Linked DNA regions of Kutzneria chonburiensis. The protein of the gene in region 1 interacts with the protein of each later gene in a pairwise test. Links are inferred from orthologs where the notes say so. Each region holds a gene or a part of one and is shown on either strand. Other genes may lie near its edges.

The links.
Region 2: the proteins of rplL (region 1) and dnaE interact in binary tests that used the Escherichia coli proteins (3 or more experiments, as listed by UniProt). The link is inferred for Kutzneria chonburiensis from one-to-one orthologs.

Annotation. Positions count from the first base shown.
Region 1 is NZ_CP097263.1:6,747,528-6,750,656, reverse strand. What follows is about bases 122-2,941. They hold rplL (50S ribosomal protein L7/L12), read left to right. Parts: upstream 122-1,248; coding sequence 1,249-1,635; downstream 1,636-2,941. Other genes in these bases: M3Q35_RS30820 (ABC transporter ATP-binding protein), read left to right, coding at 1,865-2,941; rplJ (50S ribosomal protein L10), read left to right, coding at 631-1,188; M3Q35_RS30835 (hypothetical protein), read right to left, coding at 122-359. Outside these bases: more of M3Q35_RS30835, read right to left, coding at 1-121; more of M3Q35_RS30820, read left to right, coding at 2,942-3,103; M3Q35_RS30815 (MlaE family ABC transporter permease), read left to right, coding at 3,100-3,129. UniProt on the Escherichia coli protein: The binding site for several of the GTPase factors involved in protein synthesis (IF-2, EF-Tu, EF-G and RF3). Is thus essential for accurate translation.
Region 2 is NZ_CP097263.1:5,569,085-5,573,446, reverse strand. What follows is about bases 169-4,221. They hold dnaE (DNA polymerase III subunit alpha), read left to right. Parts: upstream 169-484; coding sequence 485-4,021; downstream 4,022-4,221. Other genes in these bases: M3Q35_RS25135 (cytochrome P450 family protein), read left to right, coding at 4,152-4,221; M3Q35_RS25145 (DUF397 domain-containing protein), read left to right, coding at 169-326. Also shown: more of M3Q35_RS25145, read left to right, coding at 156-168; more of M3Q35_RS25135, read left to right, coding at 4,222-4,362. UniProt on the Escherichia coli protein: DNA polymerase III is a complex, multichain enzyme responsible for most of the replicative synthesis in bacteria. This DNA polymerase also exhibits 3' to 5' exonuclease activity. The alpha chain is the DNA polymerase catalytic subunit.

The DNA.
Region 1 (3,129 bases):
GCGGACGGGTTGGTGACCGTCGCAGCGGCCAGCGCCACGGCCTGCTGACAGGTAGGAGCGCCCAGATCGGCTGCGAACTGGTTACCCCCTTGCGGGGTGAATACGGAGTCGCAAACGCGGTCGGCCGTCGCCGGTGGCGCGATGAGCTTGTAGACGTCGTTCACCGCCAGGTCCGGAAGCTGGTACGTCGTGGTCGGCGTGCCCGCGCCCGCCGCACCACCAGAGTTGCTTCCGCCAGGCCCTGAGCCGGTGTCGGCGGGGGCGAAGATGTTGGACAGGTAGTACTGACCGCCGCCGAGCACCGCCAGGATCACGATGCCGGCCGGGAGGTACGCGCGCCGCCGCCGCTCCTTCGCCACCGGTCAAGGCTAGCGTTTTGGAGATAGCGGCATCGGGTTGCTACCCTTCAGCTAGTTCCACCGAAGACCGCTGGTGTCCGGCTTGCCCGGACGAAGGTCCCGCGAGAGCGGGCGGCCCGCGCAGGAGGACGAGGCTGCATCACGTACGGCCCCTGGGCCGTGCCCATGATCTCTGTACGCCCCGTGCCGCTCTGCGCCGGGGCGTTTGTTCTTGTCTGGACCTCCTCCGGCGGTCGCGGGTTCCCCGCTACCAAGCAGAGAGGAGGCGACCATGGCGAAGCCAGGCAAGGTCACCGCCGTTGCTGAGATCTCGGAGAAGTTCCGGGCCAGCTCGGCCGCGGTTGTCACCGAGTACCGCGGGCTGTCCATGGCGCAGCTCACCGTGCTGCGGCGCGCTCTCGGCAAGGGCACCACGTACACCGTCGCGAAGAACACCCTGGTCAAGCGTGCTGCTGAGGACGCTGGCGTCGAGGGTCTGGAGAGCCTGCTCGTCGGCCCGACGGCCATCGCCTTCATCGAGGGCGAGCCGGTCGACGCGGCCAAGGCGATCCGCGACTTCGCGAAGGACAACAAGGCCCTTGTCGTCAAGGGCGGCTACATGGACGGTAAGGCCCTCTCGGTCGACGAGGTCACGCGCATCGCTGACCTCGACTCCCGTGAGGTGCTGCTGGCGAAGCTCGCCGGCGCCATGAAGGGCAACCTGTCCAAGGCCGCCGGTCTGTTCCAGGCGCCTGCCTCGCAGGTCGCCCGGCTGGCCGCCGCGTTGCAGGAGAAGAAGCAGGCCGAGGGTGGCGCCGAGGCTCCGGCCGACGCCCCCGCCGAAGCCTGATCACAAGCCACATTCCCGCCTGCATGGCGGCCACGTTATTCATGAGGAAGGAACGCCATCATGGCTAAGCTCACCACCGACGAGCTGCTCGACGCCTTCAAGGAGATGACCCTCCTGGAGCTGTCCGCGTTCGTGAAGCAGTTCGAGGAGACCTTCGAGGTCACCGCCGCCGCGCCGGTCGCCGTCGCCGCCGTGGGTGGCGCCGCTGCTCCGGTCGAGGCCGCTGAGGAGCAGGACGAGTTCGACGTCGTGCTGGAGTCGGCCGGCGACAAGAAGATCCAGGTCATCAAGGTCGTCCGCGAGGTCGTCTCGGGCCTGGGCCTGAAGGAGGCCAAGGAGCTGGTCGAGTCCGCTCCGAAGCCGGTCCTGGAGAAGGTCGCCAAGGAGGCCGCCGAGGCCGCCAAGGAGAAGCTCGAGGCCGCTGGCGCCAAGATCACCCTCAAGTGATCTCGTAGCTCCACAGCTGTTCCCCGCAGAGGCGGTCACCCGTTAGGGTGGCCGCCTCTGCTGCATCTGGACCATAACGGGTCGGCAACGGGTTCCCGATCGGAGGAAACTCGTCAGTAACCTTCGCGGTCCGTGGTCGTTGCACCAGGGGTACGACGTCCCACGGCGTCGCAGCGCTGCGGGGTGCACAATTCGCACTCGGAGTAATTCGGGTCACGAGGAGGTGCGGATGGGCGTCGAGGTGGTCGTCGAAGGGCTGTCGAAGTCCTTCGGCAAGCAGACCATCTGGCGGGACGTTTCGCTGACCCTGCCTCCGGGCGAGATCAGCGTCCTGCTCGGTCCGTCGGGCACCGGCAAGTCGGTCTTTCTCAAGTCCCTTGTCGGACTGCTCAAACCCGAGCACGGCCGGATCGTCATCACCGGAACCGACATCGTGCGCTGCTCCGAGCACAAGCTCTACGACGTGCGCAAACTGTTCGGCGTGCTGTTCCAGGACGGCGCGCTGTTCGGCTCGATGAACCTGTTCGACAACATCGCCTTCCCGCTGCGCGAGCACACCAAAAAGGGTGAAGCGGAAATCCGGCGCATCGTGCTGGAGAAGATGGAGATGGTCGGCCTCATCGGGGCCGAGAAGAAGCTGCCCGGCGAGATCTCCGGCGGTATGCGCAAGCGCGCCGGCCTGGCCAGGGCGCTGGTGCTCGATCCCGAGATCATTTTGTTCGACGAGCCCGACTCGGGTCTCGACCCGGTTCGCGTCGCCTACCTGAACCAGTTGATCGTCGACCTGAACGCGCAGATCGACGCCACCTTCCTGATCGTCACGCACGACATCGGCACCGCCCGCACCGTGCCGGACAACATCGGCATGCTGTTCCGCCGGGAACTGGTCATGTTCGGCCCGCGCGAGGTGCTGCTGACCTCGACCGAGCCCGTGGTCGAGCAGTTCCTGATGGGCCGCCGCGAGGGCCCGATCGGCATGAGCGAGGAGAAGGACGCCGGCCAGGCCGCGGCCGAGCTGGCCGCGCTGCGCGCCGGTGGCACGAGCGGCACGCTGGGCGGTCCGAAGGGCGGTGGCGGCACCGGCATCGTGCCGCAGCTGGAGCCGACCGCGGGCCTGCCGATCCGCCGGGCCGTCGAGCGGCGCCGGGACCGCGTGATGCAGATCCTGCACACGCTGCCGCCGTCGGCCCAGGACGCGATCATCAACAGCCTGACCCGCGAGGAGCAGCAGCACTACGGCGTGTTCGCCGGCGCGGGCGCGACTCAGGTCCAGCCGCCGGTGCAGACCGCGACCGCGAACCAGGCCCCGAATCCGACGCCGCGGCCCACCCCGTTCCCGCGCACCGCCGACCTGCCGCAGAGCGAGTGGCAGCCGCAGTCCGGTGCGCTGAGCTCCGACGACGCTCCGGCCGCCGCCCCCGCACCGGGGCGCAAGCGGGGCTGGCTGCGCCGGGGCGGTGAGAAGTGACCGCACCGACCGCCAATTTCCCCGGC
Region 2 (4,362 bases), 1.2 Mb from region 1 along the record:
TCACACGGCGGTTGAGCGGTCAAGACCACTTCGATACGCTCTGTAGCGACCTGTAGCCGTTTCGCGGCTCGGTCTTTGCCCACTGGCGGGGAGGCGATGTGACTGGTCCGGTGAAGCGATTCGACCGCAGGCCCGTTGTCGTCGAGGTGGATTCCATGGGCCGGATATGGCGAAAAAGCAGGGCCAGCGCGAATAACGGGTCTGGCTGTGTCGAATGGGCGGTGGATACGGTCGGGGTGCTCGTGCGTGATTCGAAGCACCGGGCCGGCCCCCGGCTGAGCTTTCCGCGGACCGCGTGGGCCGCGTTCCTGGCCCGCCTGGACTGACCGGCGGCCGCACCGGCGTCGGCCTCGTCGGTGTGGCCGAACATGCCGGCCCCAGCAGGGTTTTCCCGACACGGGCGCGGCGGTTTCCGATCGCCGGTGGCGGAGGGGCAAGATAGGGGGCGATCGTCGCTTGTCAGCCCCAGGGGAGGCCGTCACCTATGTCCGACTCGTTCGTGCATCTCCACGTGCACACCGAGTACTCGATGCTCGACGGCGCCGCCAAGCTCAAGGACATGTTCACCGAGTGCGATCGGCTGGGCATGCCGGCGGCGGCGATCACCGATCACGGGAACATGTACGGGGCGTACGACTTCTACCGGCAGGCCACCGCCGCCGGGGTGAAGCCGATCATCGGCATCGAGGCGTACATGGCGCCGGGCTCCCGGCACGACAAGCGACGGATCACCTGGGGCGAGCCGCACCAGAAGAACGACGACGTGTCGGCCAGCGGCGCCTACACGCACCAGACGATCTGGGCGGCGAGCAACGAAGGCCTGCACAACCTGATGCGCGCCTCGAGCTACGCCAGCCTGGAGGGCCAGCTGGGCAAGTGGCCGCGCATGGACCGGGAGCTGTTGGCGGCCAACAGCAAGGGCCTGATGGCGACGACGGGCTGCCCCTCGGGCGAGGTGCAGACGAGGCTGCGGCTGGGGCAGGACAAGGAAGCCCTGCAGGCGGCGTCGGACTGGAAGGACATCTACGGCGAAGGGAACTTCTTCGTCGAGCTGATGGACCACGGCATCGAGATCGAGAGCCGGGTCCGCGACGGCCTGGTCAACGTGGCCAAGCAGCTGAACCTGCCGTTCGTGGTGACGAACGACTCGCACTACACCTTCGACACCGACCGCGACGCCCACGGCGTGCTGCTGTGCGTGCAGACCGGCAAGACCCTGCAGGACCCGACGCGGTTCAAGTTCGACGGCACGGGCTACTACCTGAAGTCGCCGGACGAGATGCGGGCGATCGACTCCTCCGACGCCTGGCAGGAGGGCTGCCGCAACACGCTGCTGGTGGCCGAGAAGGTCGACACGACCGACATGTTCAAGTTCCACAACCTGATGCCGCGGTTCCCGATCCCCGAGGGCATGACCGAGGACGAGTACTTCAAGCAGCAGGTGTGGGCCGGCATGGAGCGCCGGTTCCCGAACGGCATCGACGAAGAGCACCGCAAGCAGTGCGAGTTCGAGATCGGCGTCATCCTCCAGATGGGCTTCCCGGCCTACTTCCTGGTGGTCGCCGACTTCATCATGTGGGCCAAGAACAACGGCATCCGGGTCGGACCGGGCCGTGGCTCCGCGGCAGGCGCGCTGATCGCCTACGCGATGGGCATCACCGACCTCGACCCGCTGGCCCACGGGCTGATCTTCGAGCGCTTCCTCAACCCGGACCGCGTCTCCCCGCCCGATATCGACATCGACTTCGACGAGCGCCGCCGCGGCGACGTCATCCGGTACGTGACCGAGAAGTGGGGCGAGGACAAGGTCGCCCAGGTGATCACCTTCGGCACCATCAAGGCCAAGGCGGCGATCAAGGACTCGGCCCGCGTGCTCTACGGCCAGCCCGGCTACGCGGTGGCCGACCGCATCTCCAAGGCCTACCCGCCGGCCGTGATGGCCAAGGACATCCCGCTCAACGGCCTGTTCGACCCGCAGCACAAGCGCTACGGCGAGGCCACCGAGATCCGCGCCCTGTACGAGCAGGACCCGCAGGTCAAGGAGATCATCGACACCGGCCGCGGCCTCGAGGGCCTGATCCGCAACGCCGGTGTGCACGCCTGCGCGGTGATCATGTCCGCGGAGACGCTGACCGACCACATCCCGGTGTGGAAGCGGCCGCAGGACGGCTCGATCATCACGCAGTTCGACTATCCGACCTGCGAGACGCTCGGCCTGCTGAAGATGGACTTCCTCGGCCTGCGCAACCTCACGGTCATCGACGACACGATGAAGAACATCAAGCTCAACGGCAAGACCCCGCCCGACCTCGACCAGCTGGCCCTCGACGACAAGAAGACGTACGAGCTGCTGGGCCGGGGCGACACGCTGGGCGTGTTCCAGCTCGACGGTGGGCCCATGCGCGACCTGCTGCGCCTGATGCGCCCGGACAACTTCGAGGACATCTCCGCCGTCGGCGCGCTCTACCGGCCGGGCCCGATGGGCGCCAAGTCGCACACGAACTACGCGCTGCGCAAGAACAAGCAGCAGGAGATCACGCCGATCCACCCGGCGCTGGCCGAGGCGCTGGAGGACATCCTCGGCGGCACCTACGGCCTGATCGTGTACCAGGAGCAGGTCATGGCCATCGCGCAGAAGCTGGCCGGCTACACGCTCGGACAGGCCGACCTGCTGCGCCGCGCGATGGGCAAGAAGAAGAAGGAGATCCTGGACAAGGAGTACGCCGGCTTCGAGAAGGGCATGCTGGACAACGGCTACCCGCAGGACGCCGTCAAGACCCTCTGGGAGATCCTGGTCCCGTTCGCCGACTACGCCTTCAACAAGGCGCACTCGGCCGCGTACGGCCTCGTCTCGTACTGGACGGCCTACCTCAAGGCCAACTTCCCGGCCGAGTACATGGCCGGCCTGCTCACCTCGGTCGGTGACGACAAGGACAAGGCCGCCATCTACCTGGCCGAGTGCCGCAAGATGGGCATCACCGTGCTGCCGCCGGACGTCAACGACTCGATGCGCGAGTTCGCGCCGGTCGGTGAGAACATCCGCTTCGGCCTCGGCGCCATCCGCAACGTCGGCGCGAACGTGGTCGAGTCGATCGTGGCCGCCCGTACGGGCAAGGGCGCGTTCACCGACTTCTCCGACTACCTGCGCAAGGTGGATGCCGCGGCCTGCAACAAGAAGGTCATCGAATCCCTGATCAAGGCCGGCGCTTTCGACTCGCTCGGCCACCCGCGCAAGGGCCTGCACATGGTGCACATCGAGGCCGTCGACGCGATCATGGACACCAAGAAGGCCGAGGCGGTCGGGCAGTTCGACCTGTTCGGCGGCGGGGACGACGGCGAGGACAACGCCGGCGGCGTGTTCGACGTGAAGGTCCCGGACGAGCACTGGGAGTCCAAGCACCAGCTGACGCTGGAGCGGGAGATGCTCGGCCTGTACGTGTCGGGCCACCCGCTCAACGGCGTGGAGCGGGTGCTGGAGGTCCAGTCCGACACCGCGATCGCCACCATCCTGGAAGGCAACCTGCCCGACGGCGCGCAGGTCACCGTCGGCGGCATCCTGGCCTCGGTGACCCGGCGCATCAACAAGTCGGGCGAGTCGTGGGCGTCGGCGCAGCTGGAGGACCTGGCCGGCGGCATCGAGGTGCTGTTCTTCCCGAAGACCTACTCGGTGGTCGGCATGAGCGTGGCCGAGGACGCGATCGTGCTGGTCAAGGCCCGTATCGCCCGGCGAGACGACCGGACCTCGCTGATCGCCAACGACCTGGCCCTGCCGGATCTGGAGATGGCGGCCAGCGGCATGCCGGTGAAGCTGACCATGCACGCGGCCAAGTGCACCCGGCCGCTGGTGGCCCAGCTCAAGGACGTGCTCAAGTCGCATCCCGGCTCGACCGAGGTGCACCTGAACCTGATGAACGGCCGCCGCGGCACCATGCTGCGGCTGGACGACGGGCTGCGGGTGGACCCGTCACCGTCACTGATGGGCGACCTCAAGGCCCTGTTGGGACCGGGTTGCCTGGGCTGAGAGGCCTGTGAGCCCGGGCACATTCGTCGATAATGGATGCGGCCCGGGGAGCACGTGGGCAGACTGGTGTGAACGGGGTTAACCTATAGTTGGGGAACACCAATCAGTTTGCATGGTTAGGGGAAGACCCATGACAGGCACCGAGACGGCGCCCGCGAACTTCTTCACGCCGGAGTTCTTCCAGGATCCGCAGCGCTACCAGGCCGAGCTGCGCGCGGACGCCCCGGCCCGGCTGGTCGTCACGCCCAACGGCTTCAAGGTGTGGGTGGTCAGCCGCTTCGAGGAGGCCAGGACCTTGCTGGCCGACCCGACCGTGCACAAGAGCAGCGCCGGCATGAACG